DNA from 2 places in the Vibrio alginolyticus NBRC 15630 genome. Region 1 is predicted to be linked to the other one. Evidence: riboswitches for the same ligand, from Rfam matches in the RefSeq annotation. Region 1 holds a riboswitch; the other holds the start of a gene.
The links. A riboswitch is a leader RNA that binds a small molecule or an ion and turns the genes downstream of it on or off. The one in region 1 is predicted to bind thiamine pyrophosphate.

Region 2: another riboswitch for thiamine pyrophosphate. It lies ahead of thiD (bifunctional hydroxymethylpyrimidine kinase/phosphomethylpyrimidine kinase); the one in region 1 lies ahead of thiB (thiamine ABC transporter substrate binding subunit).

Annotation. Positions count from the first base shown of each region.
Region 1 is NC_022349.1:2,685,865-2,691,307, forward strand. Features, by position in the region: gene mpl (UDP-N-acetylmuramate:L-alanyl-gamma-D-glutamyl-meso-diaminopimelate ligase) at 262-1,620, shown strand; gene N646_RS12445 (flavin prenyltransferase UbiX) at 1,626-2,264, shown strand; TPP riboswitch at 2,302-2,438, shown strand; gene thiB (thiamine ABC transporter substrate binding subunit) at 2,511-3,503, shown strand; gene thiP (thiamine/thiamine pyrophosphate ABC transporter permease ThiP) at 3,545-5,131, shown strand; gene thiQ (thiamine ABC transporter ATP-binding protein) at 5,131-5,443, shown strand, end outside.
Region 2 is NC_022359.1:526,051-531,493, reverse strand. Features, by position in the region: gene N646_RS17705 (TldD/PmbA family protein) at 1-1,360, opposite strand, end outside; TPP riboswitch at 1,672-1,779, shown strand; gene thiD (bifunctional hydroxymethylpyrimidine kinase/phosphomethylpyrimidine kinase) at 1,877-2,734, shown strand; gene N646_RS17695 (ABC transporter ATP-binding protein) at 2,724-3,479, shown strand; gene N646_RS17690 (ABC transporter permease) at 3,472-4,272, shown strand; gene N646_RS17685 (ABC transporter substrate-binding protein) at 4,320-5,270, shown strand; gene tenA (thiaminase II) at 5,325-5,443, shown strand, end outside.

The DNA of each region.
Region 1 (5,443 bases):
TCTTTATGGATGTTAAACGATTGCGCTGGATGTAAGTTTAAGTCGCAGATCTTTTTAATGGTAATGAAGTAACTGTTTGAGATCTCAATTTATTTGTAGACTTGTTTGAGGGATTCATCAGTAAGCAAGAGGTTGTACAGTCTGTGTTCAACCTTGTCATATTTGTGAAAGGGACTGCAAGAAGAAGGCTAAAGTCACTCGCTTTTCAGGCGGTAATCGCGATAATGAAAGCATTAACAAACGCATTACAAGGTTTAGTTTATGCACATTCATATCTTGGGTATCTGTGGCACATTTATGGGCGGCGCAGCGATTCTAGCGCGCCAATTAGGACATAAAGTCACTGGTTCTGATGCCAACGTTTATCCGCCAATGAGCACACTGCTTGAGTCTCAAGGTATTGAAATTATTGAAGGCTTTGACCCGTCTCAACTCGACCCTCAACCAGATCTTGTGGTGATTGGTAATGCGATGAGCCGTGGCAACCCTTGTGTCGAGCATGTGCTCAACACTAACATGCGTTACACCTCTGGCCCGCAGTGGCTCAACGAGTTTTTGCTGCATGATCGTTGGGTATTGGCGGTATCGGGTACACATGGGAAAACGACCACGTCGAGCATGCTTGCCTGGATACTTGAAGATTGTGGTTATCAACCGGGTTTCTTAGTCGGTGGGGTACTCGGTAACTTCGGAGTGTCTGCTCGTTTGGGTGAAAGCATGTTTTTTGTCGTTGAAGCCGACGAATATGACAGTGCTTTTTTCGATAAGCGTTCTAAGTTTGTGCATTACCATCCTCGCACTTTAATCATGAATAACCTTGAGTTCGATCATGCTGATATCTTCGATGATCTAGAAGCGATCAAGCGCCAATTCCATCATTTAGTGCGAACTGTACCGGGCAATGGATTGATCTTAGCGCCGAGGAAAGATCAAGCGTTAGCGGATGTATTAGAGCGTGGCTGCTGGACTGAAAAACAGTTCTCTGGTGAGAATGGTGACTGGCAAGCGCACAAATTAGTGCTTGATGGCTCAAAATTTGACGTTGCGTTGCAAGGCGAGAAGGTTGGTACCGTCGAATGGAATTTGGTGGGTGACCACAATGTGGATAATGCGCTGATGGCAATCGCTGCTGCACGACATGTTGGAGTCACTCCGGATCTTGCTTGCCAGGCATTAGGGCGTTTCATCAATACCAAGCGCCGTTTAGAGCTGAAAGGTGAAGAACAAGGTGTGACGGTTTACGATGATTTTGCGCATCACCCAACGGCAATTGAACTTACTGTCGGTGGTTTGCGTAACAAGGTAGGTGAAAAACGCATCCTTGCTGTGTTAGAGCCGCGGTCTGCCACCATGAAGCGTGGTGTACACAAAAACACACTTGCAGAGTCACTACACAGTGCAGATGAAGTCTTCTTGTTCCAGCCAGATAATATCGAGTGGTCTGTGCAAGACATTGCCGACCAATGCAAACAGCCAGCGTTTGTCGATGCGGATATAGATAACTTTGTAGCCAAGATCGTCGAACGTGCGCGACCAGGTGACCAAATTCTAGTCATGAGCAACGGTGGCTTTGGTGGTATTCACGGAAAACTTCTTGAGCAGTTAAAACAAAAAGCCTGATTGATATGCAAAACAAAACACAACCCTCTCACAAAAAAGCCATCACGTTGGCATTAACGGGGGCTTCTGGTGCTCCCTACGGCCTTCGTCTTTTAGAATGCTTGGTTGCGGCGGATTATCATGTCTACGTTCTGATTTCTTCGGCGGCTCGTGTCGTGATGGCAACCGAACACAACCTTAAGCTGCCAAGTGGGCCAGAAGCCGCAAAGCAAGCGTTGGTAGAGCACCTGAACTGCAATCCAAATAACATCACCGTTTGCGGTAAAGACGATTGGTTCTCGCCGGTTGCGTCTGGTTCTGCTGCACCTAAGCAAATGGTGGTTTGCCCATGCTCAGCAGGAAGCGTTGCGGCCATAGCACACGGTATGTCGGACAACTTGATCGAACGGGCCGCTGATGTAGTAATGAAAGAGCGCGGGCAGCTGTTGCTCGTGGTTCGCGAAACACCATTTTCAACGCTACATCTGGAGAACATGCACAAACTGTCGCAAATGGGCGTCACCATCATGCCAGCAGCTCCGGGCTTCTACCATCAGCCAAAGAGCATTGAAGACTTAGTGGATTTTATGGTGGCAAGAATTCTTGACCACTTAGGTATTGAGCAAGGTTTGGTGCCTCGTTGGGGTTATGACCAGCGCTCGTGAGCTGATTGTGTAACCACTCAAATACCTTTACAATCCATCCAACTCATCGGGGAGCAAACCCATTTAGCATTGAGTCAATCAATGCATTGGGGCGCTGAGACCTAAGTGTTTAACTAGGGACCCGTATTACCTGAACCAGATAATGCTGGCGTAGGAATTGAGTCTGGATATTGGAAATCCTTAATAGCCGCCTCAAACCCTGTGCCGCTCAACTTATTTCTCTGAAATACTCATGGAGAGCGAGCAGTGAAACCCACTCTAAATCTGATTGCCTTAGCTGCAATCGCCTCTACTTCAGCGTTTGCCGCTGAAAACACATTAACCATCTATACCTACGACTCTTTTGCCGCAGATTGGGGGCCGGGTCCTAAAATCGAGCAAGCTTTTGAAGCAAAATGTGGCTGTGACGTTAACTTCGTGGCATTAGACGATGGTGTGTCGATCCTGAATCGTCTTCGTCTTGAAGGCGGTAATAGCAAAGCCGACATCGTGTTAGGTTTGGATAACAATCTGATGGCAGAAGCGAAGAAAACCGGTCTGCTTGCCGAGCACAATGTGGATACGGCTAACACAGTGTTACCAAACGGTTGGAGTGACACGACGTTTGTACCGTACGATTACGGCTACTTCGCGTTTGTGTACAACAAAGAGAAACTGGCTAATCCGCCGAAAAGCATGAAAGAGCTGGTGGAAACGCGCGACGATCTGAAAGTGATTTACCAAGATCCGCGGACTTCAACGCCGGGCCAAGGCTTAATGCTATGGATGAAATCTATTTATGGCGACGATGTGACGCAAGCGTGGCAGAAGCTAGCGAGCAAAACCGTAACGGTCACGAAAGGTTGGTCTGAGGCGTATTCTATGTTCCTCAATGGTGAGTCCGATTTAGTGCTTTCTTACACCACTTCACCTGCGTACCACTTAATTGCGGAAAACGATTCGAAGTTTGCTACGGCGAATTTTGCTGAAGGCCACTACATGCAAGTTGAAGTAGCCGCCAAAGTGAAAGGGGCAAAAAATTCAGAACTTGCTGATCAATTTATGAGTTTCATTTTAAGTGATGAGTTCCAATCGGCGATGCCAACGGGTAACTGGATGTACCCAGTCACTGACGTTGAGTTACCTAAAGGTTTTGAAACTTTGAGTGTTCCAAGCAAGTCGTTGAGCTTTAGTGCTGATGAAGTGGCAAAAATGCGTAAGTCTTGGATTCGCGAATGGCAAAGCGCATTGACGTTTTAGCTGACGTTTCCATCCTCATCTGAATGAGATAGGTTTTACCTTTGAATTCTGTTCCAAAAATAGGTTTAGGGGTCGCGATGATCATCGCGACCTTTGTTATTTCTGCCCTAGGTGCTTTGATTGTTCAAGCCCCTTCACTTGATGTGTCTGTGGTATGGGGCGACCCGTACTATCAACATGTCACCAAGTTCAGTTTCTACCAAGCGTTTCTTTCCACATTGCTCAGTGTTGGCTTTGCCATTCCAGTAGCGCACGCACTTTCGCGTCGCCAATTTATTGGTAAATCATTACTGCTTAAGCTGTTTGCATCGACACTGGTTTTGCCGGTTTTGGTTGGTGTTTTTGGGCTGTTAGCGATTTATGGCAACAGTGGTTTGTTGGCGCAGTGGTTGCAAAGTTTCGACACTAAACTGCCATTCTCTATTTACGGTTTGAACGGCATTTTACTCGCCCATGTGTTCTTTAATTTACCTTACGCGGCACGATTGCTTCTGCAAGCCTTGGAGTCTATTCCTGCCGAGCAGCATAAGCTTTGCGCGCATCTTGGGATGAGCCATTGGGATAAGTTTCGTTGGGTAGAATGGCCGCGTTTAAGGCAGCAGCTTCCCCACGTTTGTGGGTTGGTGTTTATGTTGTGCTTTACCAGTTTTGCCACTGTAATGGCGTTGGGGGGCGGGCCAAAATCCACCACCATTGAATTGGCCATTTACCAAGCGATTAAGTTTGATTTTGATTTACAAGCTGGGGCGTTATTGGCGCTGTGGCAGATGCTGTTATGTGGACTGCTTGCTATTGGAGTGCAGAAGTTAACAAGGCCTGTTTCTATCAGTGCTGGAAGCACATCGGTACAGCAATATTTAACGAAGGATCATGGGTGGTCAAAAGCTTGGGATAGCTTTTGGATCATAGGTGCCTTTTTACTGGTAATACCGCCGTTATTGATGGTGTTACTGAGTGGCATCAACCAACAAGTTTGGACAGTATTAACCGATGAGCGTTTTTGGTCTGCGCTATTGAACTCCCTCAAAGTCGCCTGTGTCGCTAGCGCGCTTGCGGTCGCTGCAGGGGTGTCCATACTATTGACCAGTCGCCGTTGGCGGTTGCAGTACAAAAACACGCGAGCCGATCAGATTGAGTTAATCGGCACCGTTATTTTGGTGACTCCAGGTCTGGTGATTAGCACCGGTTTATTCTTACTACTGCGCGCATTTACCGATGTTTTTAGCTTGGCATTTTTTGTCGTGATTTTGGTGAACGGTTTGATGGCTTTGCCTTACGTGATCAAAACGCTAGCGCAGCCAATGCTGCACATTGAACAACAGTATCAGTATGTATGTGCCAGCTTAGGCATGCGTGGCTGGCAACGGTTTAAAGTGGTGGAGTGGCAGGCGCTACGCAAGCCGTTTGCACATGCGTTTGCGATCAGCTTTATGTTTGCAATAGGGGATTTAAGTGCCATAGCACTGTTTGGTGGACAAGAGTTTCGTACCTTACCTCTGTATTTGTTCCAGTTGCTTGGCAGTTATCAGATGGACGCAGCTGCGGTGGTATCGGTGACCCTATTGTTGTTGAGTGTGGGCTGTTTTGCCTTGATTGAGAAAGTATTGAAAACGAAGGAGAGAGCGTAATGTTAGTGTTGGATGATGTGCAGTACACCTACCAACGTGAACTGTTTCGTTTTGACTTAACGATTGAGCAAGGACAGATTGTGTCGCTGATGGGACCAAGTGGGGCAGGGAAGTCAACCTTGCTGGCGTTGGTGGCAGGATTCATCCATCCTGACCGTGGTGATATTTGTGTTGATGGTGAGTCCATTGTGCGTAAAGAGCCTTATCTGCGTCCGTTCTCTATGTTGTTCCAAGAGCACAATTTGTTTGCTCACTTATCGGTGCGTGACAACATCGGTTTGGGCTTACACCCAGGGCTAAAGCTTACGGTGG
Region 2 (5,443 bases), on a different replicon from region 1:
TATCTACTTTCAGCGTTGGCTGACCGACAGTTGTTGGTACTGAACCACTCACGGAACCACACATGCCCGGCGCAAGCGCCATGTCTTTGCCGACCATGCTGATTTCTTTCAACACTTTTGGACCCGTGCTGATCAGCGTTGCTGTTTTCAGAGGCTTGGTGATTTTGCCATTTTCAATGAGGTAGGCTTCACGAACAGCAAAGTTAAACTCCCCCGTACCCGGTTGAACAGAGCCACCGCCCATCTTCTTCGCATAGATACCACGTTCGATGCCTGCCAGCATGTCATTAAGTGAATGCTCGCCCTCTTCGATAAAGGTGTTACGCATGCGCGAGGTTGGTGCGAACTTGTAGTTTTGACGACGACCAGAACCCGTAGGCTCATAACCTGTCTTCATGCCACCCATTTTATCGACCATGAAGCTGGTTAGCTTACCGTCTTTGATCAGTTGAGTGCGCTGAGTCTTCATACCTTCATCATCAATGTGAATCGAGCCCCATTCGTTGGTCATGGTGCCATCATCGACTGCATTCACTGCGGTGTGAGCAACCATTTCGCCCATCTTGTCGTGGAAGACTGATGCTTTCTTCGCAACTGAAGTGGTTTCTAGCAAGTGACCACATGCTTCATGGAAGATAACGCCGCCAAAGCCGTTACCAATCACCACCGGCATTTCACCCGATGGACAAGCATCCGCGCCAAGTTTTACTAACGCTTGCTGCGCGATAGTTTGACCTAGCTCTTTGGCATCAAGCTGTTCACTGAATTCCCAACCAGCAAGAGCGCCAGGACCTTCCATACCAGAAGACTGCTCATTACCTTTTTGCGCGACAGTGTTACCAGCAACACGAATGTAGTGGCGAGTATCGTCAACGTGTAGACCTTCTGAGTTGAAGATAGACACTTGTTGCTCGCGCTGAAGAACGCTGCCAATAAACTGGCTGATATGTTCACTCTCAGCACGTGCGGCTTGGTCAACTTTCAATAGAAACGCGATTTTTGAATCTAGGTTAGCATCCTTACCTAGCGGCATGCGGCAACCATGTTGGATTGGGTAGCGGTTCAAATTCAAAGAACCCGCTGACGCGATTTGCTCACGCTTGTCTTTTGCAGCAAGCAGCGAGGTTACGCGCTTTAGTTCGGCTTCATCTGTGCTGTTGGTGTAACCGTAAAGCACCTTATGACCGAAAAAAAGACGAATACCGATACCAAAATCGATACCCGAGTTAACCTTATCCACTTCACCAGATGCGATCTGGACAGTGTTGGTTTGGTGATGTTCAACGAATAGTTCAGCGAAATCAGCCCCCAAAAAGAGCGCATGATCGATCACTGACTTCGCTGTTACAGAATTAAGCATGAAGTCTCCTTGCTCGATGATCGTCTTAGCCTTCCTAATTAACTGTGAAAAAGTTCAACAAAGTTAAATTGGCAACACGTTAAATTTTAACAGTTTTTTAACCTTGTTTTGTGCTAATCCTTGCTTAACGAGACCACGATTATTTATTAAATATTCCAGGTTCTGCTCATTCACCAGAGCGTTGCACTAGTAAATTCCACCCAGCAAACCATTTAGGTGCTTACTTTATCACTCACCTCGCATAATTGAATACTCATTATAATTACGCTCAAAAAACGTATCCCTTCCGCAATGGTCCTGCTATCATCCGAACGAAATAGTCGGGGGGCCACACGACAAGTGTTGGCTGAGATCGAAATTCGAGACCCGTTGAACCTGATTCAGTTAGCACTGACGTAGGGAACTATGCACACTTTGCCTTTCGTCGCCCCTCTTAGGTAAGCGATAGCGATCGAAAAATCGATCTATCTGCAACGGTCAAAGTCAGTTCCTATACGTCTTGTAGTAGGAGCGACCATGACGCAGCAATCACAACCTCATTCACATCACACGCCAGCCTTGCCTACCCCTATCGTATTGACCATCGCGGGCTCAGACAGTGGTGGCGGTGCAGGTATTCAAGCCGACATCAAAGCGATGTCCGCAACCGGCAGTTTTGCTTGCTCGGTAATCACGGCGATTACTTCGCAAAATACCCAAGGCGTTTCTGCGATTTTCCCCATTCCTCTCGACCATGTAGAGAGCCAACTTGATGCAGTATTTACCGACCTCAACATCGTTGCAGTCAAAGTGGGCATGCTGGCAGATTCCAACATCATCAAAGTCGTTGCAGACAAAATTAAACAATACCAGCCAAAACACCTCGTGATTGACCCTGTGATGGTGGCCACCAGCGGCGATCTATTACTGGAACAGTCGGCAATCAGCACTTTAAAAGAAGAATTGATTCCGCTCGCAGACATCATTACCCCTAACCTACCCGAAGGCGCAGCATTGACGGGTAAGCCAATGCCTCAATCAGAATCTGAAATGAACGATATGATTACCGACCTTCGTGCGCTTGGCGCCAAAGCTATTCTGCTCAAAGGCGGTCACCTTGAAGAAAATGAAAACAGCAACGATCTGCTTATCATGCAAGACAGTGCCGAGTTAATTAGCGCCAAGCGATTTCCAACCAAAAACACTCATGGCACAGGCTGTACACTTTCTTCCGCCATTGCGTCTTATCTTGGCCAAGGCAACAACCTACACAAAGCGGTGCACCTGGGTAAGCAGTACATCAGCCAAGCTATCGCACACGCTGATGAATTGGATGTAGGTAAAGGCCATGGCCCTGTGAACCACTTTTTTGCGGGTCATACTTATGTTCGCTAACGCGATTGGCATTCAGCTTTCCGATGCTAGTCTGCGATACAAAGACAGCCAAACACCAACGCTAGCAGGGTTGAGTATGACTATTCCTGCTAATCAATGGACAGTGTTACTTGGTCGCAGTGGCTGCGGAAAAACGACGATATTGCGTTACTTAGCTGGCCTACTGGATGACCAAGTTGACTGGCATGGCGAACTCATCACAACGGATGGCGCTGCACTGCATGACCGTATCGCTTACATGGCTCAGCAGGATTTATTGCTACCGTGGTTGAATGTGTTAGACAACGTCTGCCTCAGTTCTCGATTTTCTCAAGAGCAAGCACCAGAGCAAAATAGACAACGTGCACTGGCTTTACTAAACCAAGTAAAACTCGCCGATTACGCGGATGCTAAACCAACTCAGCTCTCTGGCGGCATGAGACAACGTGTTGCCCTTGCTCGCACTCTGATGCAAGACAAGCCTCTGGTTCTGATGGATGAGCCTTTCTCTGCGTTGGACGCGGTTACTCGCCATAAGTTGCAGACCTTGTCTGCCGAATTACTGAAAGATAAGACCGTTGTTCTTATTACCCACGACCCACAAGAAGCGGTGCGATTAGCTCACCAACTCTATGTACTGCAAGGTACGCCTGCGCAAGCTCAGCACTTGGTTGTTCCGGATTCCAAGCCACCACGAGTTCTCGATGGAGAGTGCGCCGCGCTTCAACAAGCGATTTTGGATCAATTGGAGAAAGGCTATGAGTGATATGACTCAGTACAACTCCGTTTCGGCACGCGTTAGTAAAAAAGAACGCGTGACCCATCCGGCTCTACGCTTAGTTATCAGCACAGCGGTGATCTTGGGATTGTGGCAGATGGTTGTTGTGGTATTCGACATGCCAAGCTTCATCTTACCTTCACCAATTGAAGTGCTGGATAGATTAGTCACTCGTTACGATGTTCTGCTCAAACATACTTGGGTTACCGCGCAAGAGATTTTACTTGGCTTGGCGCTTGGATTATCAATGGGTTTGCTGTTCGCATTGCAAATGCTGATGTTCGAGCCGCTGAAGCGTTGGTTACTGCCAATTCTGATTGCTAGCCAAGCGATCCCTGTATTCGCTATCGCGCCAGTGCTCATGCTTTGGCTGGGTTACGGCATTGCATCGAAAGTAGTCATGGCGGCGATCATCATCTTTTTCCCCGTCACGACATGTTGCTATGACGGCTTGCGCAATACGCCAACAGGTTACCTCGACCTTGCCAAGACCATGGGCGCGTCTAAATGGCAGCTACTTCGTCATATTCAATTGCCAGCCGCCCTACCAACTTTAGCCTCAGGTATTCGTGTTGCCGTCGTTATTGCGCCAATTGGAGCAGTGGTCGGTGAGTGGGTAGGTTCAAGTGAAGGCTTGGGTTATCTGATGCTCCAAGCTAACGCTCGCATGATCATTGATGAGATGTTTGCGGCGCTGTTTATCCTCGCCGTGCTGTCTATCGCACTCTACTTCATCACCGATAAATTATTGAAAAAAGCCATCCCTTGGGAAAGCAAGTAATTGCCGAAAATAACCAAAGGAAATTGGGAAAGAAAAGGAAGAACCCCGTGAATAAAAACAAACTTATGAGCGCTGCTGCTCTACTCGCTTCAGTGGTATCAACCAATGTGCTTGCAGCAGAAAAAGAGATGACACTGATGTTGGATTGGTTCGTCAACCCAAATCATGGTCCTATCGTGATTGCCAAAGAGCGTGGTTACTTCAAAGAACAAGGTTTGAAGGTCAACATTCAAGAGCCGGCAGATCCAAGCACGCCACCTAAGTTGGTCGCGGCGGGTAAAGTCGACATGGCGATTTCATACCAACCGAGCCTAACTATCGATGTCGCAGCTGGTTTGCCACTAATCCGCTCTGCGACTTTGATTGCTACGCCACTCAACACTCTGATGGTGTTGGATAACGGTAAGAATGAAAACCTTGGCGACTTGAAAGGCAAGAAGATCGGTATTGCGATCGCAGGCAACGAAGAAGCGACAATCGGCACCATGCTAACTCAAGAGAACGTGAAGTTTTCTGACGTACAAATCATCAACGTAGGTTGGGCGCTGTCTTCGTCTCTTGCGTCTGGAAAGGTGGATGCGATTTGGGGCGGTCTACGTAACTTCGAAACCAACCAACTGGCACTAGAAGGTTATAAAGCTAAGGCCTTCTTCCCTGAAGAACACGGCGTGCCAGCGTATGACGAGTTAGTCTTCGTAGCCAATGCAAAAACCTACGACAAAGAAGCCATCAAGGCATTCAACAAAGCGCTAGAGCAAGCAACCACTTACATCGTTAACCATCCAAAAGAATCTTGGAAAGAGTTTGTTGCTTATTCACCAGACACGCTCAACAACGAGCTTAACCAACGCGCTTGGAACGACACGCTAACTCGTTTTGCTCTTCGTCCATCCGCAGTAGATCTGAAACGCTACGATGATTATGCGCAATTCATGTATTCACAAAAAATCATCGAAACACTGCCAAAAGCGAAAGATTACGTACCGAACTTTGACTAATTCTACTGACTTTGGGCTCTAAGCCTAGGGTCTTTTGATAACGAGATACCCATAATGAAATACCAAGATTTGATCGACGCTTGCCGCCAAGATTGGCAAGAATACACTGAGCATGCTTTCGTGCAGCAATTGGCGCAAGGCACTCTGGCTCAGCCTTGTTTTCTGCATTACCT